3 regions of the Bacillus sp. UMB0893 genome follow, and region 1 is predicted to be linked to each of the others. Evidence: riboswitches for the same ligand, from Rfam matches in the RefSeq annotation. Region 1 holds a riboswitch; each other region holds the start of a gene.
What was found. A riboswitch is a leader RNA that binds a small molecule or an ion and turns the genes downstream of it on or off. The one in region 1 is predicted to bind S-adenosylmethionine.
Positions count from the first base shown of each region.

Region 2: it holds a riboswitch for S-adenosylmethionine, as region 1 does, so the genes downstream of both, mtnK (S-methyl-5-thioribose kinase) here and fbpA (Fur-regulated basic protein FbpA) in region 1, are expected to answer to the same signal.
Region 3: it holds a riboswitch for S-adenosylmethionine, as region 1 does, so the genes downstream of both, CYJ36_RS00065 (MetQ/NlpA family ABC transporter substrate-binding protein) here and fbpA (Fur-regulated basic protein FbpA) in region 1, are expected to answer to the same signal.

Region 1 is NZ_PKLB01000009.1:112,020-122,337, reverse strand. Features, by position in the region: gene CYJ36_RS19285 (LLM class flavin-dependent oxidoreductase) at 1-549, shown strand, start outside; gene CYJ36_RS19280 (ABC transporter ATP-binding protein) at 566-1,336, shown strand; gene CYJ36_RS19275 (ABC transporter permease) at 1,372-2,202, shown strand; gene CYJ36_RS19270 (LLM class flavin-dependent oxidoreductase) at 2,221-3,561, shown strand; gene CYJ36_RS19265 (aliphatic sulfonate ABC transporter substrate-binding protein) at 3,645-4,607, shown strand; gene CYJ36_RS19260 (aliphatic sulfonate ABC transporter substrate-binding protein) at 4,849-5,850, opposite strand; gene CYJ36_RS19255 (DUF2325 domain-containing protein) at 6,203-6,490, shown strand; gene CYJ36_RS19250 (DUF2292 domain-containing protein) at 6,598-6,744, shown strand; SAM riboswitch class I at 6,825-6,932, shown strand; gene fbpA (Fur-regulated basic protein FbpA) at 7,033-7,191, shown strand; gene CYJ36_RS19240 (pyridoxal phosphate-dependent decarboxylase family protein) at 7,381-8,781, shown strand; gene CYJ36_RS19235 (YwqG family protein) at 9,076-9,888, shown strand.
Region 2 is NZ_PKLB01000001.1:540,198-550,515, forward strand. Features, by position in the region: gene CYJ36_RS02760 (acyltransferase family protein) at 1-760, opposite strand, end outside; gene CYJ36_RS02765 (PAS domain-containing sensor histidine kinase) at 1,052-3,238, shown strand; gene CYJ36_RS02770 (methylated-DNA--[protein]-cysteine S-methyltransferase) at 3,250-3,744, shown strand; gene CYJ36_RS24250 (hypothetical protein) at 3,828-3,950, shown strand; gene kynA (tryptophan 2,3-dioxygenase) at 3,985-4,815, shown strand; partial or broken gene CYJ36_RS02780 (metalloregulator ArsR/SmtB family transcription factor) at 5,008-5,588, shown strand; gene CYJ36_RS02785 (GNAT family N-acetyltransferase) at 5,623-6,108, shown strand; gene mtnA (S-methyl-5-thioribose-1-phosphate isomerase) at 6,267-7,325, opposite strand; gene mtnK (S-methyl-5-thioribose kinase) at 7,338-8,528, opposite strand; SAM riboswitch class I at 8,712-8,872, opposite strand; gene CYJ36_RS02800 (carbon-nitrogen family hydrolase) at 9,055-9,843, opposite strand; gene CYJ36_RS02805 (pyridoxal phosphate-dependent aminotransferase) at 9,944-10,318, shown strand, end outside.
Region 3 is NZ_PKLB01000001.1:2,070-12,387, forward strand. Features, by position in the region: gene CYJ36_RS00015 (DUF4181 domain-containing protein) at 1-258, shown strand, start outside; gene CYJ36_RS00020 (ornithine--oxo-acid transaminase) at 292-1,539, opposite strand; gene CYJ36_RS00025 (YisL family protein) at 1,663-2,013, shown strand; gene CYJ36_RS00030 (DUF2777 family protein) at 2,498-3,064, opposite strand; gene asnB (asparagine synthase (glutamine-hydrolyzing)) at 3,240-5,090, shown strand; gene CYJ36_RS00040 (hypothetical protein) at 5,176-6,027, shown strand; gene CYJ36_RS00045 (phytoene/squalene synthase family protein) at 6,049-6,387, shown strand; gene CYJ36_RS00050 (GNAT family N-acetyltransferase) at 6,443-6,901, shown strand; gene CYJ36_RS00055 (lipid II flippase Amj family protein) at 7,018-7,833, shown strand; gene CYJ36_RS23340 (hypothetical protein) at 8,003-8,236, shown strand; SAM riboswitch class I at 8,271-8,382, shown strand; gene CYJ36_RS00065 (MetQ/NlpA family ABC transporter substrate-binding protein) at 8,459-9,277, shown strand; gene CYJ36_RS00070 (hypothetical protein) at 9,354-9,614, shown strand; gene CYJ36_RS00075 (ammonium transporter) at 9,674-10,318, opposite strand, start outside.

The DNA.
Region 1 (10,318 bases):
GAATCAGCTGATGTTTACCTCATGTGGGCTGAACCTCTGGATTGGATAAAAGAACAGATAAATGAAGTCAATCAAATTGTAAAAGAGGTGAATGAGGAAAAGGGGTTGAATCGCAGCCTCAGATTTGGACTTAGAGCCCAAGTATTGGTCCGCGAGACAGAAGATAAGGCATATGAGGCTGCATGGGAAATCATCAGTAAAGTAGATAAACAAGCTATTAGTTTATCGAATCAGCGCTTCTCGAGAACAGATGCTACAAATCAAAAAAGACAGAATCAGCTCAGAAAACAATCTGAAAACCAGGATTACTTTGCTGGTCCGAATTTATGGGCCGGACTATCGACTGTAAGAGGAGGCGGTTCACTTTTACTCGTGGGTACACCTGACCAGGTTTCTGATCGAATATTAGAATATGCAGACCTTGGCATTTCTTCTTTTATCCTATCTAGATATCCCAATTTAGAAGAAGCTGAAAGAACAGGAAAGCTTCTTTTACCGCTTGTGAAAGAAAAACTTAAAGAAAAAGCAAATGTAATTCAAAATATTTAATGGAAAGGAGATATATATGGCTCTTTTAGAAATAAATGGCTTAAACAAAAGGTTTGATTCGGAAAAAGGACAGACTCATGCGTTAAAAGATATTGAACTGGCCGTTAGCAATGGAGAGTTTATCACCATTATCGGTCCGAGCGGGTGCGGGAAGAGCACGTTATTAAAAATTATTGCAGGATTAGATGTTGAGTTATCTGGAAGCGTCAGAATTGACGGTGAAGAAGTGGAAGGGCCGACCATTGATAAAGGATTTATTTTTCAAGAACCAAGACTTTTTCCATGGTATACCGTTGAGAGAAATATAGCAGCAAACTACTCTCTCCGTGACAAAGTGATTAGGGATAAAGTGGATGAATTGATTCAGCTTGTTAAGTTAGATGGATTTGCTAAAGCATATCCGAAAGAGCTATCAGGAGGGATGGCCCAACGAGTTGCGATAGCACGAGCCCTGCTGCGGAATCCTAAGGTCCTGCTGCTTGATGAACCGTTTGGCGCTCTTGATGCATTTACTAGATCCCACATGCAGGAAGTACTCCTTAATATCTGGCAGAAGAACCGGACAACGATGCTTTTTGTGACACATGATATCGATGAGGCCATATATCTTGGGGGACGAGTGGTAATCATGAATGCAAGACCTGGCTCGATTCGGAAAATCGTTAATATTGAATTACAGCATCCAAGAAAAAAATCAAATAAAACCTTTCAAGAGTATCGTCATCTCATTCTGAATGAGTTTGAAAAGACAGACGAATTAGAACTGGTTAATAGCGCAGGAATTTAGCGGAGGTGAAATCGTTGAGCAATAAAGCAGAATGGATTTATTCTCCATCACTTGATCATGAAAAAGACATAAAAAAACAAAAAATAAAACGAGTGAAACAAAATGATAAAGTAAGTGTTTTTATCAGAGGTATGATTTTCCCTCTTATCGTTTTAACAATCTGGGAATTAGCAGGATATTTCAGTTTGATTTCAGATACCCTGCTTCCAAGACCGAGCAGCATTTTCCTCACGTTTGTTGATTTGGTTACTGCAGGAAATTTGCTCTATCATTTTCAAGTCAGTTTTCTCCGTGCTTTAGGCGGATTTCTGATTGGGGGAACTCTTGGATTAATTGCAGGCCTGGCAGTTGGGTTTTCCAGTAAAGCAGAGCAAACGCTCGATCCAACTATGCAAATGCTTAGAACAATCCCGACTTTGGCGGTTATTCCGTTATTTATCTTATGGTTTGGCTTCGGTGAAGTATCAAAATTGCTGCTCATTGCAAAGGGAGCTTTCTTTCCTCTCTATGTCAACGCATTTCTTGGCATACGCAGCGTAGATACAAAAATGTTTGAAGTAGCTAAGGTGTTGGAATTCAGCAAATGGAAGCAAATAAAAAATTTAATTCTTCCATCAGCCCTTCCTAACATTTTGCTCGGTTTACGCCTTGCACTAGGAGCTGCTTGGCTGGCTTTGGTAGCAGCCGAGCTCATGGGTTCAAGTGAAGGAATCGGTTATTTGATTACAGACGCCAGACAATTCTCCCAGACTACTGTCGTGTTTGTGGGGATCATTATTTTTGCAGTATTCGGGAAAGCATCAGATTCGTTTGTTAGGTTCTTTGAGAGAAGATTGCTGAAATGGCGGGATAGCTATAAAGGCTAAATACGGAGGCTAAAGAGTATGGATCAAAAAAAACGGTTGCTGCACTTGAATTTATTTTTGACTAGCATGGGTCATCACGAGGCTGCATGGCGACATCCGTCATCAGATGTAGAAAGTGCGCTCGACTTTCGTTATTTTCAAGAAATTGTACAAAAAGCAGAAGCTGCTAAATTAGACTCTATTTTTCTCGCGGATCGATATTCGGTTTCAAAAAAAGCCGTTAGATATGGAGAACTTGGAGGAGGTGGATTAGAGCCTGTTACTCTCCTGTCTGCATTATCTGTCGTTACTAAGAAAATCGGTCTGATTGCAACATTATCTACGTCTTTTAATGAACCGTATAATGTCGCCAGAAGATTTTCATCTCTCGATCACTTAAGCAAAGGGAGAGCAGGGTGGAATGTCATCACTTCTGGAACAGATGAAGAAGCTCGCAACTTTAATCTCGAGCAAATTCCGGCACACGAAGACCGGTATAAACGTGCTAAAGAGTTTGTAGAAGTGACGAAAAAACTATGGGACAGCTGGGAAGAAGGTGCTCTTGTAAAAGATAAATCATCAGGAATTTATGCAGAAAACAATAAAGTGCATGAAATAAATCATAAAGGCAAGTATTACTCTGTCAAAGGACCGCTGAACAGTGCAAGATCTCCACAAGGTCATCCTGTTATTGTTCAGGCGGGCTCTTCAACAAATGGAATTGATTTTGCTGCTCAATTTGCGGAAGTGATTTTTACAGCTCAGCAGTCATTAGAAGATGCTCAAGTTTTTTATCAGACTTTGAAATCCAGGGCACTAAAATATGGTCGATCTGCAGAAGAAGTCATCATCCTGCCTGGAATTTGCCCAATCATAGGGGAAACGGAAGAGGAAGCTAAAGAAAAAGAGGCAAAACTTCATGAATTAACCAATCCTGAATACAGCCTTCTGCAGCTTTCTAATCGTATCGGCATTGATTTGACATCATATCCGCTGAATGGTCCGCTGCCAGAGCTGCCTGAAATGAAAGAAGTCAAAGGCCATCAAAGCAGAACGAAGCTCATCCGAGATCTTGCAAATAAGGAACAATTAACGATAAGGCAGCTTCTCATCCGTCTTGCAGGAGGCCGCGGCCATTTCACAATAGCGGGTACGCCAAACCAAATAGCGGATGAACTTGAATTGTGGTTTAAAAATGGTGCAGCAGATGGATTTAACATTATGCCTCAGCTTATGAGCGAAGGCTTTGATGATTTTATTCAATTGGTGATACCTGAACTCCAGCGCCGAGGACTGTTTCGAAATGAGTATACAAGTGATACACTTCGAGGAAATCTTGGTCTCTCGGTTCCCGGTGAAAAAACAAAAGTCCTTAACTAGGAAAAAAAGGGGGACCAATTATGATATCAGCTCGCAAATCAAAACCAATAGGAGTCATAAGCCTAGTGCTGCTCATTCAAGTCATGTTGTCAGGATGCGGAGCTCAAACAAGTTCTGCTGGAAAGGAAGCTGAATCTCCTAAAGGTAAAATAACAGTTCATATAGGTGTTCAGGGAAGCACTGGAGTCTTGCCATACGCACGAGAGAAAAAGTCGTTTGAAAAAGCATTTGAGAAGGCTGGTGCTGAAGTAAAGTGGCATGAGTTTGCTAGCGGGCCGCCCCATTTTGAAGCATTAGCGTCTGGCAGGCTTGATTTTGGAGCAACGGGTGGAACCCCTTTAATTGCAGGACAATCTGGCGGAGTCGATTTTAAGGCAATTGCTGTTACAACAGACGGTAAAAAAGGAAACTCGATTGTAGTTCCAAAAGGAAGCACTATAAAAGATTTAAAGGATTTAAAAGGAAAGAAATTAGCAGTAGCTAAAGGAAGCAGTGCGTATAATTTTCTGTATATGGCGCTTGAACGGGCAGGACTAACAGATGAAGATATTAAAATTGTTCAGCTGCAGCCAGATGAGGCAAGACCTGCTTTAGATAACGGATCAATCGATGCTTGGTCAACATGGGAGCCTTATGTCACAACTGCGGTCTTCCAAACTGGAGCAGAAGTCTTGGTCAGCGGGGAAGACGTGAATATTAATGCGCCAGGTTTTCTTATTGCACGAACGAAATTTACAGAAGAGAATCCGGAGCTGACTGTCCTTTTTTTAAAAACTTATGAAGAGGTTAGGAAGCACTTTGTTGAAAACATAGATGAAGTATCAAAAGAAATTGCTGATTCTGAACATGTAGAAGTGGATATTATTAAAACGGTCTTAACTAATACAACAGCAATTTTATCCCCAACAACAGACGAATTTAAAAAGGCTCACCAAGAACAAGCTGATTTTCTGTATGAAGCAGGTGGGATTACGAAAGAAATTGATACTTCTAAAGTGATAGAAAACCGGTTTGTTGAACAAGCTTTAAAAAAGGATAACAAATGAGAATTATTCTGGCAGATTAAAAGAAGATGCTTATTTCAGCATCCTCTCTTTTTTTGATTAGGACTACTTAAGGTGGGTTAATGAAAGATATCTTATGTATATTAATAGATTTCTGCATTTGTAATCTTTGGCAGAGTATATTTGGAGGAAGGCGGTATCATCACTCGAGTACTCTAAAATGAAACATTCTTTGAAAAAACCTCCTCTAAGTTGAAATAAGGAGGTTATTTCATATTAATTTTTACTCATATTCCTTCAAAACCTTCTCAATATATGAATTATCCACCACTTCAGTTACATCCAATTCCTTTTTAAGTCCGCCAAGGTCTAACAGAAGATTTGCTGTGTTTTGCTGTTCATTAACGATTTTCTTCTCAATTGGAGTATTTACTGGAACAGAGTTCTCTAATACTTTACGAATTACTTCCTTATCAGTCTTTTTAAGCTCTGAATAGATAGCAATCGCTTCATCTTTATTTTCATTTTGCCATCTTGTTGCTTTTTCAGTTACTTTTAAATAAAGCTCAACTAATTCAGGGTGTTCCTCAGCAAATTGAGTTCTGACGATTTGGAAGCCTGGACTGAAGGTTCCGATCGCTTCTCCATTTGAAATAATCTTTGCTTCATTGTTTACAACTTGAATGGATTGATAAGGCTCCCAAATCGCCCATGCATCCACTGACTTTGTCTCATAGGCAGCCTGTGCTTCATCTGGCTGAAGCTGAATAATTTCAACTTCTGCAGGCTTGATGTTTTCCTTTTCCAATAAGCGATACAAAAGACCGAAAGCACTGCTTCCTTTTGCAACAGCTATTTTCTTTCCTTTTAGATCTTTAGGAGATGTGATGGAACTATCCTTAGGAACAAGAATAGCATCTCCTTTTTCGCCAGTGCTTGCCGTTGCAATTTCAGTAAAAGAAATACCTGCACCTTGACCGGAAAGGACAGGGATATTTCCGACACGTCCAAAATCAAGCCGGTTCGATGCAATGGCCTCAAAATAGGAAGGGCCGCTTTGAAATTCAACCCAGTTGACTTTAGCACCTGCTTTTTCAAATTCTTCTTCAAACCACCCTTTTTGCTTAGCGATTAAAATTGGCCAAATGCTTTGCTGAATCCCAATGTTGACGGTTACCTCATCTTTCTTGTCAGCTGAATTCGCTGATTCGGATTGGCAGCCTGCAAGAATTGCAAAGATAAATATGAAGATAAATAGATTAAAAGTGTACTTATTAGAACTCATTTTCATTCCCCCATTTATGATGTGATAATCTGACAGCTAATTTGGTAGATCACTTCCTTTGCCGCAGAAACAGGAAAGGCCCTATCCATTAGCAAATGAAATTACTAAAAGACAGGGCCTTCGGTTGACTGATCGGCTCAATTATTTTATTTATTATAATCATCATAATATTTAGTATTCAGATTAGTCAAGTTGGAATTATTTTAAATCCACCTTGACTAATCTGAATAATCAGAATAAAATAATTATATTATATATACACGTCGACTAGATCACTAGAGGCTTTAATTTTGTTCAATCAATGAGCAGAGTTAGAGCCTCTTCGCATATCACAAAGGGAGGAAAATATCTTATGAGATCTTTGTTAATTGCCGGAGGAGATAATATTGAGAAAATCAGTATGCGGCTGGAGCAGCATGGAGTTAAAGTCGTAACTCACATTGACGGAAGAAAACCGAAACTTGTATTAAAGGAAATACCAAGTAAAGTGGACATCGTTTTAATCATCACTGATTATATTAATCATAATCTTTCCAGGGTGGTAAAAAAGAAAGCTCAGGAAAAATCAATTCCTATTTGTTTCTCCAATCGTTCGTGGAATTCGATTTCAACCGAGATTAAGAGGATGATTGATTCATAACAAATTCAATTTTGATAAGATGGATTCATGATTTTGCTGATCGGTCATCCGAAAGCTCATACCCTCAAAAGGTATGAGCTTTTTTATTCAAAAGGAGGTGTTAGCAGTTGGATAAGGACCAGAATGAAACGATTTATCAGGTACTTGAATTAATAAATAAAATAAAAGATGGATCATTAATCATCACGTTTTATAATGGGGAAATTACCCAATTAGATAGTACCGAGTATTTTTATTTAATGGATGACATTTAATACGAGTATATTTATAGGAATATTTTTCTGGATTACCAGTAAGATAGAATGGAGATCTATTTACAATTAAATTGAATTTCTTCTTATCAAGAGAGGCGGAGGGAATGGCCCGATGAAACCTCAGCAGCAGATTCTATCACTAGAAGACTGTGCTAAATCCATCAAGCATGATGCTTGGAAGATGAGAAGAGGTATGCTGGAAAGCTATGAAACCTCTTCTTAAAGACGGAAGGGGTTTTTTACTGATAAAAACCCTTCATTTGAAAACATGATAAAGGGGTGCGCGAAATGGGAACTATTATTCGGCAGGCTATTGAAAAAAGAAAGAGTCATTTAATCAGTAAGCTGTTAAGCAATGGCATTTACAAAAAAAATGATCTGCATTTATTTGAACTGACATTAACTGAGCTTGAAGAGGAATTCAAGAGGACTTTAAAAATGCAATGAAATTAAACAGTCATAAGTTTTTTTCTATCTATATGTCTAGATTGAACTTCATTTCGAATGAAGATAGGTTTGGATTTGGAGAGGGTGTTATATAGGAACCATGTTCCATTTTTAAAAAATAAATAGTAAAATAATAGAAAAAAGTAGAGAAGGATCGATGAATTATCATCTGATGTGAGGATAGAAGCCATGGTGAGAAAAATGAAAGATGATTTTGAAGATATTAAAAACATATTACAGCAGGTTACTGAAGAATCTACGAGTTTTCTTAAGGGGCTTGAATTTCGATCAGCAGCTGTCCAGCCGCCACTTTTTCAAAGGGATCGACTTCCTTCTGAAGGCCTTGGGGCTATATCTGCATTAGAAACCTTCAAGGAAATCTATGCTCCTTATCTTAGTGGAAGTGCTGGTTCCCGTTATTTGGGTTTTGTAACAGGCGGCTCAACACCAGCGGCCATAGCAGGAGATTGGCTTGTTAGTGTATATGATCAAAATGTTGTCGTTAAAGAAGACTCAGTTGCTGTCAACCTAGAGATGAAGACTATTGACATGTTGAAGGAATTATTTCATCTTCCTGATGAATATAGCGGAGCTTTTGTCAGCGGAGCCACAATGGCGAATTTTGTTGGTCTTGCTTTAGCAAGGCAATGGGTGGCGCATCAGCATGGGATTAATATCTCACAACAAGGCCTTTACAGTCTTCCGAGAATGAATGTGGTTGGCGGTTCTCTGCACTCCAGCATCTATAAAGCTCTATCAATGCTTGGTATGGGAAGAGAGTCTGTTCAAACGATTCCACTTTTGTCAGACAGAGAAGCTATTGATATATCAAAACTTCGGGAGTTTCTAAGAAAAAATCAAGGTGAGCCTTGTATCGTCGTAGCTAATGCAGGTACAGTCAATACAGTAGATTTTGATGATCTAAGAGAAGTAATTAAGCTAAAGGATAAATACTCTTTTTGGCTTCATGTCGATGCAGCCTTTGGCGGATTTGCCGCTTGCTCCCCAAAATACAAAGAATTGGTACAGGGTATGGATCAAGCTGACTCAATCACGATCGATGCACATAAATGGCTCAATGTTCCGTATGATTCTGCCATGCAGTTTACCCGTCATAAGCAATTACAAGTTGAGGTGTTTCAAAATAATGCCGCTTATCTGGGAAGTTCAATTCAAAATCCGGAATTTATTCATTTAACACCTGAAAATTCAAGACGTTTTCGTGCTTTGCCTGCATGGTTTACATTAAAAGCATATGGGAAGGAAGGATATAAGGAAGTCGTTGAACGAAACGCAGAAATGGCTCAATTACTTTCTAATCGATTGGAACAAAGTCCATTTTTACGATTGGTTGCTCCAACGAGACTTAATGTCGTTTGCTTTACTCTAGCATATGAAGGGGTAACGATGGAAGATATTAAGAAATATCTCCAATCATTAAAACAGGATGGGCGTGTATTTATGACACCAACCATCTATCAAGGAACCCCTGCTGTCCGTGCAGCATTCAGTAATTGGCGTACGGACGAGAACGATGTAGAAATCATTTGGGATGCTTTAGGTTATGCAATAAAAGAAATGAATAGGTAGGAATTTTTTAGTTTGAAATTGGATCGAGGGCTTCTGTAGGCTGCCTGATTTCTTTTTTATGTTACGAGGGGGATATACCATGGTCGAAGAATTTAGATTAACGGATGGCCCTAAGGCATCATTTATCTGACACTATTTATACATAGAAAAACGGCTAACAGCTCCCTATGTTGCACTTTTAGAATATATTGTTTTTAAAAAGTTAATAAGAGACTTCCTCATTTGGAATTCAGCATCTTCTTGTTATACACCCCTTGTACAACAAAATAATAGTTTGAAAGGGAGTCAACCAATATGCAGCATTTATCTTTACCTAAAGAATTAGAGAGATTCAAGAAAGACATTGAAGCAACTCTGCAGCCTACGATTAAAATCTCGGCAACAACGAATACGCCGACTTTGTTTCAAAGTAAATTTGCAGGCAACCCCTATTTGCCTAAAGCTTCTGAGCACCCAAGAGATGAAGTAGGAAAATATATGAAACTATTAGCACAGATCAATTGTGAAGAACTTCCTAATAAATTAATAGATATGCCATTAAAAGGGATGCTGCAATTTTTTCTTGCAGGAGACCATGATGTCATGGGTCTTGATTTTAACGAACAAACGAATCAACAAAATTTCAGGCTTGTATATTACGATGAAATCGTAAAGGAAGACGAAATTATAACTGATTTCTCATATATGAACAGTTTTGGCGAAGAATACTTTCCAATAGAAAAAGAGCTTAAGATTTCTTTTGCTTTAGAAAATGAGGCGGTATCAGTCACTGATTGTGCATTTGAAGATTCCTATGAGCAATTGGACTTTGAAGAGCATGCAGGAGTAGATGATGATGGACACGAGATCACTCTTTTTGATTTGTACGGAGAAAATCTATCAAATGAAGGCCATAAAATTGGGGGATATGCTTTCTTCACACAGGTTGATCCAAGGGGATATGCTGAAAACTATAAAGATTACAATGTGTTATTACTGCAAATTGACTCTGATGATGAGAATGGGATTATGTGGGGAGATTGTGGGGTAGGGAACTTCTTTATAAGGAGAGAGGATTTAAAGAAACTCGATTTCACGAACGTCTTATACAATTGGGACTGTCATTGAAAAAAATCCTTAGCTCTATAAGTATATTTGGTACGAGACAGGCGTCGTTCCTTTAAAAAGGAATGCTGCCTTTTTAATTGGAGAATTTGGAAGGTAATTCCCTTCTTAATAATCACTTGAACTTTTTTGTTTTTGATTGTTAAGTCAAAAAATTGCATGAATATTTTTCCGTCAATACGGAAATTTCCGGAAAATCGGAATAATTTGCAGATCTCTTCCTGAAATCCGGAATAACACAACTGCCATATTATTGAATATTCTGTCTAACAAAAATGTAATCCTTTGTCCTGTTTGGATTTCTGACTATTTTGCGAATTATTTAGTTTTTTTAAAGTATTGGCACGTTTCTTGCATGTATTATGATGAGCTGTTTCATTAGAAGGAAAACGTGAACAGGTCGGATTGCACATTTTGTAAGCGTTTACTTGTG
Region 2 (10,318 bases), on a different contig from region 1:
AGAAACTAAAGGTCAGGACAAATGTCAAACCATAAAATCCTAAACGGATCCATGCATTTTCCGCACCAACTTCACCGAATGCTGAGTAAGGCTTAGAGCCAAACAGCCATTCATAATCAAAGTCAAGATAGAAATAGGTGATAAACGTTACAATCAAAATGGCAATGGATGCAAAACGAACTTTAGATGTTGTTAGTTTTTTGAAATGAGATTTATCAAGATAGAATCCTGCTAAAAAGAGCGGGAAAAACACAAATGTTCTTGATACACTTAAGTAATTGCTTGCAGAATCTACATAGCCTATCGCTACCCCAAGTCCAATAGCAATCAGCATAGCCCATTTCTTATCCAATTTTGTATAGGCGAATAAGAATAGATTCCAGAAAAACAAACTCATCAGGAACCATAATGACCAGTGTGGATCTAATGGATCAACCGTAAGAGTGCTTTCTGATTCGACTAAGAAGTAATACACAGAGTAAATTCCCTGAAAGATTAAATAAGGAATGATCAGTTTTTTAAATATTTTCTGTACATAGCCTTTTTTATTGTAGCCTTTGGCAAAAAATCCAGAGATCAAAATAAAAGCTGGCATATGAAAGGTATATACAAATTTATAGACGTTCAGCATAAATTCATTATCATCAATAAAAGAGCGGATGACATGACCAAACACAACAAGGATGATCAAAATAAATTTCGCATTATCAAAGTAGCTCTCCCGATTTTTCACACTATCACCTATTTTCACAGAAGTCATAAGAGGCTTCACATTATTTTCCGACATGTTTTAGGTATTACTCTTTTACCCATCATAACAAGAGTTTAAAACAGAGAAATTGGAATATAAGCTTTTTTAATGGGATTGTAAAGAACATGTAAGCTAACTGTAAAATGTTATAATATTGCGCTTTTTCTGTCAGAAATTAAATTATTATATAGGTCCTTTGGACTAAAAATGTCATTAAATAGAAAACGGTGAAGGACTATTCAGTAAATTGTAGAATTTAAAAAGGATGAAATTTTGCCCGGCGGCAAGGAGCGAAAAAGCATGAGTCATGTTATAAATAAGTGTGAATTAGCATCGTTGCAGGAGCAGATTGAGGGATTGAAAAAAGAAAACAAAAGCCTGAAGGAAAAAAGCCGTCAACATGAAATTGTCTTTGAAAGTGCAATGGAAGCGATCATCATTATCGATGAAAAGTTTCATTTTATAGATTGCAATCAATCAGCATGCCATCTTTTTCAATTAACAAAAAAAGAGCTTCAAAAGCGGAAGATGTGCGACTTCTTATCACTGGTTCCACATCAGCAGCTGCATAAACAAGTGGAAGAGCTTCGTGATCGCGACCAGGTTGCAGATGAGTTAATCATCAAACTTGATAATGGACAAGTGAAATTTATTGAAATTTCAATTCAGAAAAATGCGCTTGGCACGAGGCATTTAGCGTTAATGCGGGATATTTCCTCAAATAAAATGCTTGAAAGAGAACGGACAATTAATGAACAGCTATTTAAAGATCTTTTCCATCGCGCTGTCGATGGAATTGTGATTTTTGATGGGAGCGGACAATTCATTGATGCGAACGGATCATTTTGTTCTAATTTTGAGATTGATAAAAGTCAGCTGAGCACCTTTAAACTCCATGATTTTATAGAAGGGGAAAATCAATTTAAGCTTGATAAGCTGTGGTCCATCTTAAATGAAGGGGGACGTGCTAAAGGAGAAATGCCGGTCCTTCTTAAATCTGGCCGGAAAAAGGTATTTGAGTTTACTTCCACATCAAATGTCCTGAGCGGCTTTAATATGGCAATCATGAGAGATATTACTGAAAAGCGGAATATGGAAATGCAGCTTTTCAAAAGTGAAGAGCGATTCAGGGAGATTTTCGAAAATGCGATTGATGCTATCATTATTTGGAACAATGACGGCAGAATTATCTCTGCAAATCAGTCTGCAAGCCGTACGTTTGAATTGTCGGTTGAAAATTTAATCAGCAGCAGAATTTATGATTTTATTGATTTAAACGATTTGAAATTCAGAGCTGCCAGAAAAGAATATATACGCTCAGGTGCCATTCGGGAAGAATTATTATTTTATATGCCAAACGGACAATGCAAACAGCTTGAATTCACGTCAAAAATGGACGTAACGGATGGCCATCACTTAACCATTCTCAGAAATGTGAGCGACCGAAAAAGAATGGAAAAAGAGCTTCGTGAAAGCGAACAAAAATTCAGGAAAATATTTAATGGCGCTATGGACGGCATCGTTCTGCTTGATGATAGCTACAATATTATTGATGCAAATCCGACAGCAAGCTTCATTCTCGATATTCCGCTGGAACATATTCATAAATACAACCTCCATGAGCTTATTTCTTACGATAAGATGGAAAGCGGATCGATGCATTTCTTTGATGAAATGACAGAGGAAATACCGTTTAAGCTTCAAAACAATAAAGAGAAAATTCTTGAATTTTCGTTAAAGAGAAACATTATTGAAAACTTGAACCTTGCCATATTCCGAGACATTACTGAAAAGAAGGAATTGGAGGAACGTTTGCGCAAATCGGACACGCTGAGCGTGGTAGGAGAGCTTGCAGCAGGGATTGCACATGAAATCCGTAATCCTATGACAGCTTTAAAAGGCTTCATTCAGCTCCTTGAAGCGAATGTAAAAGAAGATTTCTCAATGTACTTTAATGTGATTACATCTGAATTAAGCAGAATTGAATCCATTATTACAGAGTTTCTGATTCTGGCGAAACCGCAGGCCATTTCGTATCAGGAAAAAGACGTTGTGACGATCATGAAAGAAACAATTGATCTTCTGAATGCCCAGGCTATTTTAGTTAATGTTCAAATTCAGCTGAACCATAACGGTTCCGTTCCGCTCGTTTATTGCGAGCCTAATCAGCTCAAACAGGTATTTATCAATATTTTGAAAAATGCAATCGAAGTCATGCCAAGCGGTGGAACCATTCAAGTCGATATTTTTATGAAAAATGAGAATGAGCTGAAAATCACCATTATTGATGAAGGTTCCGGCATACCGGAGGACAAAATAAAAAGGCTAGGCGAACCTTTTTATACAACAAAAGACAGAGGAACAGGCCTCGGTTTAATGGTAAGCTATAAAATTATTGAAGAGCATTGCGGCATTGTTGAAGTAGAAAGCAAAGTCGGAAACGGCACAGCCTTTCATATCACCTTGCCAATCAAACAAACGATGTGAAAGGAAATTATATGCATTTTTATACAACAGCAGACACACCGATTGGCACGCTGATCATATCAGCTTCTGATGATTTTATTACCAGGCTGTTTCTTACAGCTGGACAATTTGAAGAGCACCTGCAGCACAATCCGATGACACAATCTGATGATCATCCTTTGCTAATCGAAGCAAAAAAACAATTATTCGATTACTTTGAAGGCAAACGAACTCAATTTGAACTTCCATTCAGGCAGTCAGGCACATCCTTTCAAGAACAAGTGTGGAATGCGCTTGCGGAGATCCCTTATGGAGAATCATGGACGTATTTAGATGTAGCCGTGAAAATCGGAAATCCAAAAGCTGTCCGTGCAATCGGACAAGCAAACAAGTCAAATTCACTGCCTATTTTCATACCATGCCACCGAGTCATTGGCACGAGCGGTAAGCTGACAGGATATGCAGGCACGAAAACAGATCTTAAGGCCGCTCTTCTTGACCTTGAAAAAATTTCGTATCGATTGTGATTTGCTTGTCACATACATACCCTTGCGACATAGTATTTAGTATAGTGAAAAAAGTTGCCTGATAGCAAAACGGGGTGAGTATGATGCGAATCTGGAAACGTCCAAGCAAACTTGCATTCTACGCTGATTTATTTTCAAAAATGAATGTGATTACAGAAGATCAAAAAAAGACCATTTTGACTAAAAATAAGAAGTTCAGCATTTGACTGAGCTTCTTTGCTGTGACGAGGGGGAATTTAAATGGGAGATCCGAAAGATGAAAAAGGAATATATACCGATTTTATAAATCGCATGACATACGGGGAATACTTGCATCTGGATACGCTGCTCAGCAGTCAAAAGCGATTGTCCGGACACCATGACGAAATGCTGTTTATCATCATACATCAAGTAAGCGAGCTATGGATGAAGCTGATTTTGCATGAATTGCAGGCAAGCATCGAAGCTATTGAAAAAGGAGATTTATCACTGGCATTCAAGATGCTGGCACGGGTATCAAAAATTCAGTCGCAAATCATTGAGGCATGGGATGTTCTATCAACCTTGACTCCATCTGAATATGTACAGTTTCGCGACAAGCTTGGACAGGCTTCCGGCTTTCAATCCCATCAGTACCGAATGATTGAATTTGCACTGGGGTACAAAACACGGCATGTCCTTGAAATTTATAAAAAAGATCCAAATTTGCATCAAGCATTATCTGAAGCTTTGAGCAAACCAAGCATCTATGATGTTTCCATAATAACACTGGCATCAGCGGGATTGCCCATTCCGGATGAGGCCCTGAACAGGGATGTCTCCGTGACATATGAAGGCAATCCCGCTGTTGAAGCTGCATGGCTTGAGGTATATCGCAACCCTGATGCGTACTGGGATTTGTATGAGCTGGCTGAAAAACTGATTGATATAGAAGATTGGCTGCAGCAGTGGCGTTTCAGACACATGAAAACTGTGGAACGCATTATTGGGTTTAAAAAAGGAACTGGAGGATCATCGGGTGTTACTTATTTGAAGAAAGTCTTGGATCATCGTTTTTTTCCAGAGCTATGGGATATCCGCACTAAATTATGAACACTTGCCTCAGCCTTAGGGTTCATTACTGCCATTTACGCAGACTGGTAAATGAGAAGGAAAGAAGAGCAGCATTCCGAATGAGGGATGCTGCTCTTTTTTATGCTGTGATTTAATAAAAAACCAAATTGACAGAAGGATTCCAATTAGATTATCATCTAATTAGATAGTAATCTAATTGGAGGCGGTCTTTTGCAGCTGAATAAACTAGTCACATTTCATAAAGTCATGGGGGATGCAACGCGTATCCGTATTCTGGCTCTTCTTTCAAAAGGGCCTAAGAATGGCCAGGCGCTTGCAGGCATACTTGGATTGACTCCTCCAACCATTACACATCATTTAACAAAGCTTAGAGAAATCAGCATTATTTCTGAAAAAAGGGTGAAAAACACCATTTACTTTCAAGTGAATGAAAAGCTGCTTCAGCAGCTTTCACATGGAATGATGGATATCATAACAGGCAAAGGGGAGCTTGAGATGAATCAGGAGAAAACAGGCGAGCATACAAAAATACTAGGAAATTACTTAACAAAAGATGGAAAACTGAAAACAATCCCGCCTCAAAGGAAAAGAAGATTAATAGTCCTATATCATTTAGCAAAAGGCTTTGAAGCTGGAAAAAATATCCTGAGAAAGAAATAAATGAATACATTAAACAATTTCACGAGGATTTTGCAACCATTCGCAGAGAATTTATCGTTAATCACATCATGTACCGTGAGGATGGAGTCTATGAGCTGAATCCAAAGGAACTTTGGGCGAAAATTGATTAACATCGAAAATTAGCTGAAAGGATTATGTGAAAAAATGATTACATTCGAATTCAGACAGGATCGCCATTTGCCAATTGAATTGGAGATCATGAACTCCAACCCGGAATTCAATCAAATTTCAAATGGGAAGACTCATCTTAACCAAGAAGATTTAGATAAGGAACGGCAAGAAGGAAAAGCTGTACATGCGAAGCGATATGTAATCAAGGAGCATGAACAATATATCGGTATCATTGAATATTGCCCATTAAACCCAAATGATGGAAAGCCTTGGATTGGATTATTTGTGATGCATAAGGATTTCCAAGGGAAAGGTCTTGCAAAACTTGCTTATGAAAACGCAGAAGCACATCTTGCTGCAGAAGGTTTCAAGGAAATCAGACTCGGTGTTCTGAAAAATAATGTTCGGGGCATTAGGTTTTGGGAACGAATGGGGTATACAGCTTTTAAAGAAGGCATGCATGAGAATAAGCCGATTTTTCATTATCAGAAGAGAATAAAAGAGAGCGATAATATATAATGAAAAAGGAAAAGAGCTCTCTGGTGAGGGCTCTTACTCTATTAGAAAATAATTTATCAGTGTAAATAGAAGTTTTATCAGTTTAAGACTATTTTTCAGAATTGCAAGGGTCTAGATCAAGAATCCGTGTGCCCTTACCAAAGCAGCAGTCCGTCTGCTTATGCTTCTGCCCTGAATACATTCTGAATTTCATTGCTTAAATCTCCTGATAGAACTCCTCTTTCTGTAATGATTCCTGTAATCAGGTGATGTGGAGTCACGTCAAAGGCAGGATTGAATACTTTCACATTATCCGGGGCAATTTGCTGACCGCCGAAATGTGTAATTTCCTTAGGGTCCCTCTCTTCGATTGGGATGCCTGAACCATTTTTCGTTTCAATGTCAAACGTAGAAAGCGGTGCTGCCACATAAAACGGAATTTGAAAGGCATTTGCTAAAAGAGCAAGATTATAGGTTCCGATTTTATTGGCTGTATCACCATTAGCTGCAATTCGGTCTGCGCCAACGATAATGGCAGAAATTCCTTTAGAGAAAATAGTATGTGCCGCCATATTGTCAGTAATGAGCGTCACATCAATATCAGCCTGCATGAGCTCCCATGCTGTCAGCCGTGCCCCCTGCAAAACTGGGCGGGTTTCACACGCAAAAACAGAAAGATTAATTTCTTTTTCTTTTGCAAGGTAGAATGGGGCAAGAGCTGTGCCATAGCGAGCTGTTGCGATTGAGCCTGCATTGCATATGGTCATCACAGAATCACCGTCTTTGAAAAGGGGAAGAGCATGTTCCCCAATACTGCGGCATGTGGCCTCGTCCTCGACTTGGATTTGAATCGCTTCATGAATCAGGATCGTTTTCGCTTCATTCACTGAAACAGCTGCCTGCACACTTTTCAGCAATCTGCCGAGCGCCCAAAATAGATTAACAGCAGTAGGCCTTGAAGTGGCAAGGTAATCATGATCAAGGGAAAGCTGCTGATGAAATTCATCTAATGCTTCGGTTTCATACTGTTTTGCAGCGAGTGCAAGTCCAAATGCAGCAGTGATGCCGATTGCAGGAGCACCGCGCACTTTTAAGGCTTTGATGGCATCCCATACGTCTGATAAGGTGTGCAGATGGATGTATTCTGTCACGGCAGGCAGCTTTTGCTGATCAAGCAGTCGAATATAGGTTTCTTTCCACTCAACAGATCGGGGGATTATGGTGTTTGTATAAGACATGATGTTTTCTCCTTATCTGACAGGCACTTGTTTGAAATGTTCTGCAATGTCTGCTGTTGTTTTAATGGTTTCACGATTTTTAATAAGCTTGCTTCCAAGATGAAGGGCACGCTGCTTTGCCTCGATTTTTTGCTCAAGAGGTTCAATGGAATCAAGATCTGCAACGTGTGCAAGTCCGATTGTCCTCCGGATGATTTCGATTCCTGCAAAACCAATAGCATCTTCAAATGCTTTTTCTAAAATGAACGGGAGATAGCCTGGAACCTTAGTGAAAACTTCCAAACTGTCAATATTCCATGCTTTTGAAAATACTTCAGCAAACACATCCCAAACGGTCTCAATATGGTCTAGAAGTACTTGCTGTTTCTCTTCTTCTCTTGAGATCGCATTCATCAATAGATTAGCGATGAAATGGCCGATATCAAATCCAATCGGACCATAATATGCGAACTCAGGATCAATCACCTTTGTCTCAGTGTCACTGGCAAAAATACTGCCTGTATGAAGATCACCGTGTACAAGAGTCTCTGCCTCGGTTAAAAATTTATGTTTTAGTTTGGCTACTTCAAGCTTTAGGTGATGATCATTCCAGATTTGTTCAGCATCATGTCTCAGTTCTTCTTCAAAGCTGTTCGATTCTAAATCGAAAAACGGATCAGTAAACACAAAATCTTCTGTAATTTTGCAAAGCTCAGGGTTTGAGAACTGTTTCACCAGCTGCTTTTTCGTTTGCGGATTCAGAGCAAAATCAGAATGGTAGAAAAGTGTTTTTCCTAAAAATTCACCGATATGGCGGGATAAAAGAGGGAAGTCTTTTCCTTCAATCAAACCGGCTCTTGCAATCTGTAAATGAGAGAGGTCCTCCATAGCGGTTATGGCCAGCGTCTCATCAGAATAATAGATTTTTGGCACATATGAACTTGCAAATTCAGCTTGTTTAAGCAGTGCGCTGCTTTCAATCCGGGCACGGTCAAGCGTCAATGGCCAGCTTTCACCAAGAACTTTTGCATAAGGGAGCGCTTGTTTAATGATGATCCCTTTCTGATGTTCATTGACGATGTGAAAAACAAGATTCAAGTTGCCGTCTCCAATTTCCCTGCAAGTCAGAACGCTTTTCTCTTCGAATAATCCGAGTCTCAAGGCGAGAGCAATAGCGGCACTTTCCGTTAATGGTTCATAAGCAGCAAATCGATTTTTTGACATGGTATTTAACCCTCCAGTTTATTGATTAGAGGCTTTTCATGGCAAGAACAAAAGCGCAGGCGCTGCAGCTTACGCAGATAACTTTATTTCAATATCTGCAACTATTTGCCTTTTATATTTTCCTAAACCATAAGAAAAGCCTCTTTCCACAGTGAAAGAGGCTTGAAGGCATAGGCTTCGCACCTCTTATCTGCCAGAAAGAACTTCTTTCTGTTGGAATTAGCACCGTGCCTTGTAGGAGGACTCTCCTCGCGCATAAAATACTGCGCCCCATTTTACAATGGTTTTACGGTCGGTTGCTGGGCGTCATCGGGCCAAATCCCTCAGCCTACTCTTGATAAGAGATAGTATGAAATTGTTTTTTAATAAAAAATGTATATTCGGACTATTTTAAATATATCACTTGTTTTGAATCTTAACAGGTATAATAAAAAAAAGTCAATCCTTTTTTTAGACTCATTTCTTATAAATTTCTAGAACGACTAACAATAATAAAGTAAGGACCTTGAAACGAAAAAACACTTTTTTAAGAGTAAAAATGAGGAAGTCGGTCTTCAAAAATAGGAATTTGTTTCCTGATTTCCTTTACTTTCCCCATCTCAAGCATGGTTGTTAGAGAAGCTGGTTCTGTGCCAGCTTCAGCCAAAATCTCTCCCCAAGGGTCAATAATCATAGAATGGCCGGCGAATTCATTTTTTGGATCTCTGCCTGAACGGTTGCAGGCAACAATATAACATTGATTTTCAATGGCACGGCTGATCAGCATGGATCTCCAATGATTCACTCTCGGAAGAGGCCATTCAGCCACAACATACAGGACTTCTGCTCCTACGGTCGTATGAGCCCGGATCCATTCTGGAAAACGGATATCATAGCAAATGACCCCGGCACTTTGAATGCCGTCCAATGCAAAGAGTCCTTTTTCCGAACCGGCGTTTAAGTATAGATGCTCATCCATAAGCTTAAATAAATGCAGCTTGCTGTATTCATGTACAAGCGCCCCGTCTCTGTCGAAAATATACATCGTGTTCGTCACACCTGACTTTGTTTTTTTCGCGATGGAGCCGGCAACGATATTTACTTTATGGGCTTTCGCAAGGCTGCTGATCAATGTTTTTGTCTTATTGCCGTCATGATCCGCTATTTCGTCGAGACGTGTTAAATCATAGCCAGTAGTCCATAGTTCAGGGAGCACGATCACATCAGATTTTTCAGTTTTTACGATTTTTTCAATTTCTTTTTTTACGGTTTCAGCATTTGCTTTTGGTTCTCCAAAGGCAAGGTCTATTTGCAGGCATGTCACTTTTGGATTCATAAAACGTCATCTCCGCCTTAAAATTTTTCTTTACAAGCTGACTCTAACAATATATTATTTTTGACTAGAATTTCAAGAATTTTTTGAGAAGGTGTAAAACATGAAAAACTTTAAACAATCACAGTTATTAAATAAGCTTCCAAAGCAATTTTTTGCAAGCTTGGTAGCGAGAGTAAATGCGAGTATAGAAGCGGGACATGATGTCATTAATTTAGGGCAGGGAAATCCAGATCAGCCGACTCCCCCTCATATCGTGAAGGCGCTTCAAGAGGCAGCTGAAAATCCAAACTATCACAAGTATTCACCGTTTCGCGGACAGAAATTTCTAAAAGAAGCCATCGTGCGATTTTACGAGAGGGAGTATGGTGTCAGCCTAGATCCAGACAAAGAGGTTGCCATTTTGTTTGGGGGAAAAGCAGGGCTTGTAGAAATTCCGCAATGTTTATTAGATCCAGATGATTTAGTGCTGGTGCCG
Region 3 (10,318 bases), on a different contig from region 1:
CAGCCGTTTTTTGCCATATATCGTCCCCTAAATAACTTCCATAAATGGATTGAGCTCATCCTCATCGGTTTGTTGATTTCCTTTATTATCGTTAATCAGGTGCTAATACCTTATTTATTAATCGCTTTTTTTATTTTACTTCAATTGTTCCGAATGGTCATGGAGTGGAAATATAACAGGAAAGAGAAAGAATATATCATGCATGGGGTCGGTGTCATTTTCTTTTCGTTTTTCATGGCAGTTATCGTAAATTTATAAATCCCCAGCTGTTTGACCAGCTGGGGATTAGTCTTAGGAAAGGACCTTTTTCACTTTTTCAATTGCCCAGTCAAGATCTTCTTTTGAGATGACTAGCGGCGGTGCAAAGCGGATAACGGTTTCGTGTGTTTCTTTGCAGAGCAATCCTTCTTCTTTCAGTTTTTCACAGTATGGGCGTGCAGATTCGGTCAGTTCTAAGCCGATGAATAAGCCTTTGCCGCGTACTTCTTTAATGATTGGATTGTCTATTTCTCGCAGGCGGTCCTGCATGTAGCTTCCGAGTTCTAATGAACGTTCTGGCAGCTTTTCATCCACAAGCACATCCAATGCAGCTATGGAGACGGCGCATGCCAGCGGGTTCCCGCCAAAAGTAGAACCGTGTGAGCCTGGCTCAAAAACGCCTAGTATATCTTTATTTGCAGCCACACATGAGATTGGGAATACACCTCCGCCTAGTGCTTTTCCGAGGATATACATGTCCGGTTTTACGTCTTCCCAGTCACATGCAAACCATTTGCCGGAGCGGCCCAGTCCTGCTTGGATTTCATCCGCTACATATAGAACGTTGTTTTTTTTACAGATGTCATATGCAGCCTTCAGAAATCCTTCTTCAGGAATGTGAATGCCTGCTTCACCTTGAATCGGTTCGAAAATGAATGCAGCCGTATTTGGTGTAATAGCTTCTTTTAATGCGTTTAAATCGCCAAAAGGAATTACTTTAATGCCAGGAAGCATTGGGCCGAATCCATGTTTGTATTCATCACTTGAGCTCATTGAGACCGCTGTCATTGTACGGCCGTGGAAATTTTCTGCGCACACAATGATCTCAGCTTGATCAGCTTGTACACCTTTTACATCATATGCCCAGCGGCGCACAGTTTTAACTGCTGTTTCAACAGCTTCTGCACCAGTGTTCATTGGCAGAACCATTTCTTTTTCAGTCAGATTTGAGACTTTTTCGTACCACGGGCCTAATTGATCATTGTGGAACGCTCTTGAGGTTAAAGTAATTTTATCCGCCTGATCCTTCAGTGCGGCAATAATTTTAGGATGGCGATGCCCTTGGTTTACAGCAGAATAGGCACTCAGCATATCCATATACTTGTTGCCTTCCGGATCTTCTACCCAAACTCCTTCTGCCTTTGAAATCACGATTGGCAGCGGGTGATAATTGTTTGCTCCATATTTTTCAGTCAGGTTGATGATTTGTACTGATTTTGACACAATATCCCCTCCGAATACGATTAAGTCCGGAAATACTTGAACATAGGATTTCCTCATCTACTACAATAGCCTACCTTTTTTAAGAAAACAATAGACAAGTAGGTGCGCTTACATTTCATTTTTTATGGGTATTCATGATACTATAGGGATGGATTTTATGAAAAAGAGGAGGATTTACCATTGGGAACACACTTACATATTACGACATGGGTTGTCGCACTTATTCTATTTTTTGTCGCGAACTCCCTCTTTAAGTCGGGGAAAGAAAAACCATTTAAAATTGTACACATGACATTGAGACTGTTTTACTTGTTAATTATCGGTTCAGGACTTCAGCTTCTGCTTAGCTTGGCTGTCATTAGCGGAGAGTACATTGGGAAAGCGATTCTTGGCATCTATGTCATCGGTATGATGGAAATGATTCTTGTTCGCTCTAAAAAGAACAAACCCACACGCATTTTCTGGATTCAATTTATTATTGTTGTGATTGTTGTGATTTTGCTTGGCTTCCGTTTGCCGCTCGGTTTTTAATTTGAATGAGCCCCTGCTTCGCGCAGGGGCTTTTATTTAGTTATAGGGGAATTTTCCGAGATTTGAAGCTCGGATAATAAGATCTCCTTTTTGGATAGTAAAATCAGGTTTCCGGAGGATAAAACGGGTCGAGCGGAGAGTAAGAGCTGCTTTTCAGATCATAAGCCTGGAAATTCTGAATTGAGGGAGGCTGCCTAGCATGAAAATGTGCGCTTTATATCGTGTGTTGGGATTAAAATGCCAAGGGCAGCTAGAAAAGCTCCATTTAGGGTTGAGATATTAAGGTTTCTGGTAAATACCGTTCCTTTTGTAATTGTATATGAAAGGTGAACTATTACAGATTACCAACAAATGATTTGATAGAATCAGAAGGTAATTAAAGTAAACTTGAAACAAAAAAGCTGCCATCCCCAAAGGAGTCAGCAGCCGAATTAGTATTAGCCAGACTTCAAACATTATTCTTCTCAATAAATCAATAAATAAATCACGTATGAATTTGTGTCAGCAGCGCTCTTTTCCCTGTACAAGTCGTAAATTCAAACCGGTCTTCTTGTTTACTGCCCCTAGAAAAATGATGCTGCAAGCCGCATATTGCCTCTTCATTATCAAATTGAAAGAAAGAAACTCCTAATTTATCATCTGCCTCCTCTTGAAAAACCATTTGATTATAGCAATAAATGCAATCATAAATAGAAAATGAGAAAGAGTTCAGTTTAGCTGTAAAGGCGAGAAATGAATCATCACTTAGTTCCTTCAGCATATATTCTAAAGCGTAAGGAACCTTTTTCTTAATACGGAGTGTATCTTCGGTTTTTAGCTGATGACTGCCCATAGGAATTAAAATCTGACCTTCTGTAAGATAGGTTCCGTCATACCAGCTGCCATGCAGAAGAATCTCAATGCGTTCGTTTTGATGTAATTGCAAGAGAGAAACGTCTTCATTAATATCATCATAAAATAAAATTTCGTTATCTTCACCTATTTCAATCATGCCAGTCACATGAGCACGTTCCTGACGTTCGAGCAGATGGTGTCTTTCTTTTGAAAGCATGACAAAGGCCTCCTTATTAGCATCGTTACTGTTCGTTTTTGCCAAATGAGAGGAAGTTTATGCAAATAAAACGTGATAAGGACAAATCAACACTTCATATGTTAAGCATAGGATAGGTACATCTTTTACTGTCTGAGTGAAAATCAGGCTGTTTAAATTGGGGAGATGGTAGACGATGTGTGGAATAACTGGCTGGGTCCATTACAAGAAAGATTTGCGGCAAGAAAAAAAGATGATGTCGAATATGGCAGAATGTTTATCTAAAAGAGGTCCCGATGATACAAATATTTGGGGCGAGCAGCACATCCTTTTTGGCCATAAACGTCTCGTAGTTGTCGATCCCGCGGGCGGAAGACAGCCGATGACCCGTAAAAAGGCAGAAAATTTGTTTACGATTTGCTATAACGGGGAGCTCTATAACACAGAAGATATACGGGTCGAATTATTGAAGCGCGGATATACTTTTGCAGGACATTCTGATACAGAGGTGCTGCTCACTTCTTATATGGAGTGGGGAGAAGAGTGTGTTCATCATCTAAACGGAATTTTTGCTTTTGCCGTATGGGATTCTGAACAGGAAAAACTATTCATTGCCAGAGATCGGCTGGGTGTAAAGCCGCTTTTTTATTCAGAGCAACAAGCCTCTCTTCTATTTGGATCTGAATTGAAGGCAATCCTTGCACATCCTGATCAAAAGGCAGTGCTTGATCGGGAAGGTTTAAGCGAAGTCTTTGGACTCGGACCTTCAAGAACTCCCGGAGTTGGAGTATTTAAAGGAATAAATGAACTGCGTCCTGCTCATGCCATGACTTTTTCAAAAGAAGGACTGAAAGTATGGAGATATTGGAACGTGAAAAGCCAGCATCATCTAGACTCTTTTGACGAAACTGTGGATCGTGTCGGATTTTTAGTGAAAGACGCAGTGACACGGCAGCTTGTATCAGATGTACCAGTTTGTACTTTTCTGTCAGGAGGCCTTGATTCGAGTGCGATAACCGCTATCGCTGCCAAGGCTTTTGAGAAAGAGGGAAAAGGTCCCCTGCATACGTTTTCGATTGATTATGAAGATAATGATAAGTTTTTTAAAGCGAATGAGTTTCAGCCGAATTCAGATGGTATGTGGATTCAGAAAATGACGGACACCTTTCAAACGGTTCATCATAGCTCCATAATCACGCAGCAGCAGCTGGTCGATTACTTGACTGAAGCTGTTGAGGTCAGGGACCTGCCTGGAATGGCGGATATTGATTCTTCTCTTTTATGGTTCTGCAAGGAAATTAAAAATGACTTTGTCGTTGGGCTCTCTGGAGAATGTGCAGATGAAATATTTGGAGGATATCCATGGTTTCACCGTCCACAGGATTTGTCAGATGATGCGTTTCCGTGGATGCGCTCAACAGATGCCAGAATGAGTCTGCTGAGATCTGATTGGCAACATAAGCTGAATTTAAAAGAATACGTGAAAATGAGATACCAAGAAACCTTGAAAGAGACCCCTTTGCTGGATGGCGAGTCTGAAATAGAATCAAAGAGGCGCCAGCTTTTCTATCTCAATATTCTTTGGTTTATGACCACCCTGCTTGACCGTAAAGACCGCATGAGTATGGGGGCAAGTCTTGAGGTTCGAGTCCCGTTTGCCGATCACAGACTTGTCGAGTATGTCTGGAATATTCCATGGGATATGAAAATGCATGGAAACCGGGAAAAAGGAATCCTGCGTAGAGCACTAGAAGGTGTGCTTCCTGAGGAGGTACTGTACCGCAAAAAAAGCCCATATCCAAAAACGCATCATCCACACTATACGAAAGCCGTTAAGTCATGGCTTCAATCATTGACGAAAAATCAAGATTCAGCCCTGCACGTTTTCTTTGATAAAAATGCATTAATCGACATTATCGAATCAGAAGGCAATGCTTTTCAGGTGCCATGGTACGGTCAGCTAATGACAGGCCCGCAGCTTTTAGCCCATCTTGCACAAATTCATGTCTGGTTTGAAAAATACAGGATTAATATTGAAGAGTCATAAGAGTCAGCCATTCAGGCTGGCTTTTTAAATAGTTATCCATAATTTTCTATCTTAATATGCTAGAATTAATTTTGAGGTGGATATTATGCTTTTAAGAAAACTATTGATTGCTGCAGCTGTCTCTTTATTCATTAATATCATTTTTTTTATATCAGTCCTTGTGCAATCTAATACCTTCCATGGGTTATTTAGTGAATTGACCTCCCTCTTTATATTTATTAGTATATTTATCTTTATGCTAGGTCTACCTGTAAGCATTTTAGCTTACTTCATTGTACGCGACATGGAAGATAGCCGAATGGCGATAAACTTCGTAATCCATATTGGATCTTCAGTAATTATTGGCATCCTTTTATTTAAAATATTGTTTTTTTTCGTTATTTTAACATTTGTAGCGGGATTCCTGTTTTTCATTGGTGATGAAGTTTTCATATTCCAAAACGAACATACTCGCAAAACCAATAAATTATGGAGCGCTGTTTCAGTTCTGCTCCTTATTTTGGTTATTTCTGCACCGATTCTTTGGTTTTTCCCAAACCAAGATGCCAATCTAAATGAAGCAGATGCAATCGATAAAAACCTGCCTCCGGGACTGACCTTAATCTGGAATGAATCATCTATAAAAAACATCAGCCCTGTGCATTGTAAACAGGAAGAGAAGGAATGCCAGGCTGACCGTGCACCATATAAACTCCCGGAAGCAGGAGCAAATCTTGAGATAGTAGACAGCTATTATGCAAACACAGTGGAGTTTGAAATTACTAACCGGATTGAAGAGCCCTCCTATGAGTTTTTCTATTTAGAAGGAGCAAAGGTTAAGAAAATTGGACTGGTTGATAATAAATTGGTCATTCCTTATGGTCTTAAAGCCCAAGTCATGAAAGGAAACCTGATATGGGAGGATGAAGTCTTAAGTTTTTCAATAGCTGTTAAGTAATGAATTAGAGTCTAGCGGATCATGCCAGGCTCTTTTTGCTGCACTCGGCTTGGAATGCAGCTGACCAATATCCCGCGAGATGCAGGAGAAGATCTTGGACGAGATCGTATCTATTTGCCGATGGATGTTATGTCACGTTATCACTATCATGAGCGAGACTTAAAGCAGAGGCAAGTAACTTCAGAGTTTATTCGAGTATGGGAACATCTTGCTGCAGAAGCCGAAGGGAACTATGACAAAGCGATGAAAACAATAAATGAATACCCGCTTCATGCACGTGCTCCAGTAAAAGCAGCAGGCCACATTTACCGTGCGGTTTTCAGGAGAGATCAGCCAAAGAAGGGAATCTTATTTTTTTGAAGAAATATTTAAGTGGTGAGAAGCTACTAAAATCTTTTATCAGAGGTAAAAAATTATGAAAGTACAGCTAAAACTTGTTACCAGAGAAAATTGGGAGAAGGCTTTAAATCTAAAAGTAAAAGAAAATCAAAGTAATTTTGTTCCAACAGTTGCCGTGTCTCTTGCTAAGGTTTACATAAAACCAGACGGTGAAAATGTAGAATATCTTCCATTTGCTATATATGACCAGGAACAAATAGTTGGTTTCGTCATGCATGCTTATGAAGAAAAGACCAGTAACATGTTTTGGATAAATGGATTTATTATTGATGAAAAGCATCAAGGAAAAGGATATGGCAAGGCTGCACTTGCAGAGATTGTGAAGTGGATAAACAATAGATTTACTCAATGCAAAGAAATTCGTTTAACGGTTTATAAAGATAATCATAACGCAAAGGAATTATATAAGAGCTTTGGTTTTGTAGAAACTGGGGATTCTTATGGTGGGGAGGAGGTATTTTGCCTTTTTTTATGAACGATCATGTTTCTTGCTCAACAGGTGGCTTTTTCCATAAAGAAAAATGCTTTAAGGAAATAGCTGGATTTGTGGTTTATAATTGAAATTATGACGATTAAGAGTAGGTTGATAAATTGGATTACTTCACAGATAGAGTATTATTTATCTCAGTGTTCATTTTAATAATCCATTGTATTGAAACATTAGCATATGCTGTAAGACTTTCTGGAGCAAGAGTGAAAATGATAGCTTCTGCCCTTTCATTGTTCAATTTGATGGTGATCGTTTCAAGAATGGCAAATATGATGCAGCAGCCGTTTACAGGAAGTCTTGTTGATTTAGCACCGCAGGAAAATACTCTTCTTTATGTGGAAAATCAATATAGAGTCCTAATTGCTTCATCGACAGCAGGAACCTTTCTCGGTATTCTATTTCTGCCAACTTTCATAGCCTTGTTTTCCAGAGCAATCATTCACTTATCTGAGGCTAGAGGTTCTATCCCGTTATTAGTAAAAAAAGGATTATCTTTTGAATATATTAAAAGAGGAATAAAGCATATTCATGTACCAAAAATGAGTTATTTTATGGCAATTAATCTTAAGAATATTCCAGTGAAGCTCTTCATTCTTAATATGATAATCACTTCTATTTATACAATAGGGGTTTTATCAGCTTTATATGCAGCTTTATTAGTGCCTGACCGATCATCAACGGCAATAATGGCATCTGGACTAATTAATGGAATAGCAACCATCCTTCTTGTCATTTTAATAGATCCCAAGATTTCAGTATTAGCTGATGATGTGGTAAATAATAAAGGGAGTTACTCGAGACTAAAAGGCATTTCATTAATGATGGTTACGTCTAGACTATTAGGGACGGTTCTTGCACAGCTTTTATTTATTCCAGGAGCGAATTATGTGGCTTGGCTAACCAAATTTATTGTTTAGGGTTGGTTGTATGGCAGGATGGATTAGGTGGTGTACTGTAGTGGGGGTGTTTTTTGAAAAAAGGGAAAGTCCAAGCACAAAACCATTTATCACGATCAGATATTTGATCCTGATCCTAATGGTCTTCATTCTAATAATAGGACTAACTAAGGGGTTCAATTTTTACTATTTGAAATTTTTATTTCTTGCATCAGGAATAGGTTCAATACTAGATGGAATTGAAAGTGTCATCAAAAGGGAAAATAAGAGGCGGATTTTATTAGATTTTGCTCTTGGATTTATATGGCTATTAACATTTTTATTATTTCTTGGCTACAATTCGTTCATTTTCAGCGGGTTGCGTTTCTTCAATCAAAACCCGATTAATCCGCTTGAAATAGTAGTTGACAAAAACACAGGTTAGAAGATAAGATTGTTTTATTCTAAATTTAATAGTTTGCTTATCAAGAGTGACTGAGGGAACAGGCCCTGTGAAGTCCGGCAACCTCCTTTAATGGAACGGTGCTAAATCCTGCAGAATGACAATGAATTCATTCTGGAAGATAAGTCGTGATACATACGATTCCTCTTTCTGAATGAAAGAGGAATTTTTTGTGTTCACAGGAAAAATGGAGGAGAAACAGACATGAAAAAGACACTTTTAGCACTTATCGTACTTGCAATCGGAGTATTATCTGCTTGTGGTGCAGCAGAAACTTCCGGGGAGAAGAAGAGCATCAAAATTGGATCCTCAGCTGGTCCGTACACAGACATGGTTGAACTTGCAATTAAGCCGGGCCTTGAAAAAAAGGGATACGACGTTGAAGTGGTGCAATTCAATGATTATATTCAGCCAAATCAGGCTTTAGGAAATGGTGAACTTGATGCCAACCTTTTTCAGCATAAGATCTACATGGAAACGTTTGCGAAACAAAGTAAACTTGATTTATCTGAGGTCATTACCGTCCCTACTGCTCCAATGGGAATCTATTCAGACAAGGTGAAATCACTTGAGGAAGTGAAAGAAGGGGCAATTGTAGCAATTCCTAATGATCCAACAAACGCAGCCCGTGCACTTCAGATCTTGAAGGGTGCCGGATTAATAAAGCTGAATGAGAATGTAAAGGCCATTCAAGTGTCGGAAAAAGATGTAACAGATAATCCGCAAAATTTAAAATTTGTTCCAGTTGAAGCTGCTCAATTACCAAGAGCGGTGGAAGATACGGATTTATCTGCAGTGCCGGGGAACTTCGCCTTAGCTGCCAAAATGAATCTGGCGGATGCCGTCAAACTTGAAGATATGAACGATGTGCACCGCAACCGCGTGGTGATGAATACGAAAGATGTTAATTCAGAGCTTGCCAAAGATATTAAAGAGGTTGTCGAATCAGAAGAATTTGAGAAAACAATCGATGAAAAATTCAAAGGATTTGGAAAGCCTGAATGGATGGAGAATCAGAAATAGGAAGTAACTCTAGAAAACGCTTGGGTGATTTCAAGCGTTTTCTTATGCTGTAAAGGTCTCTTATTGGCACAATCGAATGATTCTCGTGTTCATCTTGAATCAAGCCATGTTTATTCTTTTAGCGCTTATTAGCAAGCTTTGGCTTCCAGTCATTACGACAGCAGCCTTAACGGCTTTTGGTTTTTTTCCTCGATTATATGGAACCTCCTATGAATTCACAAGAATCCATGTGCTTGCACAGCAAAAAGCACTGCAGGTGAATTCCGCAGTGCTTTTTCTAAATATGGTAATATGGGCAGGCTATCTTGGAAACTGCCGGAAAAAATATCGTACATAATTTCCAATGATTAGATCAAACCCGGGATTATCCGTTGGGAGCCAAGAGTTTTTACCCTATTATGCTGTTGTTGTTGTTTTCTTGCCTGAGGTTTCCTCATTTAGGTGAGCAAATGATTCAGGATATCCATAGCTGCCGTGTTCACTCATATCAAGGCCCATCATTTCCTCTTCTTCCGTTACGCGGATGCTGCCCATCACTTGCTTCATGATCTTTAAAATAATGTAGGAAACGATGAATGCATAGGCTGCGCTGGAAACTATGCCAAGTGTCTGAACACTGAGCTGAGTGAAGCCGCCGCCGTAGAATAATCCCGCCAATCCGCCATTTCTCTCAGCTAACTCTGGGGTTGCAAAGAATCCTGTTGATAAAGTTCCCCAAATTCCTGCTGCTCCATGAACAGATAATGCAAAAATAGGATCATCAATTTTTAATTTATCAAAAAGCTTCATGCTGAAATAGACAAGGACTCCGCCAATGATGCCGATGACAACCGCTGCCCAAGGAGCAACAAATGCACAGGAAGCTGTAATCGCGACAAGTCCGGCAAGCGCACCATTTAAGGTTGTAGGAATATCTGCTTTTCCGGTCATCATTCTAACAATGATCATCGCCGCTACAGCCCCTGCAGCTGCAGCAAGCTGAGTATTCAAAGCTACATATCCGAAGAAACCGTCTCCAACTCCGAATGTGCTCCCTGCATT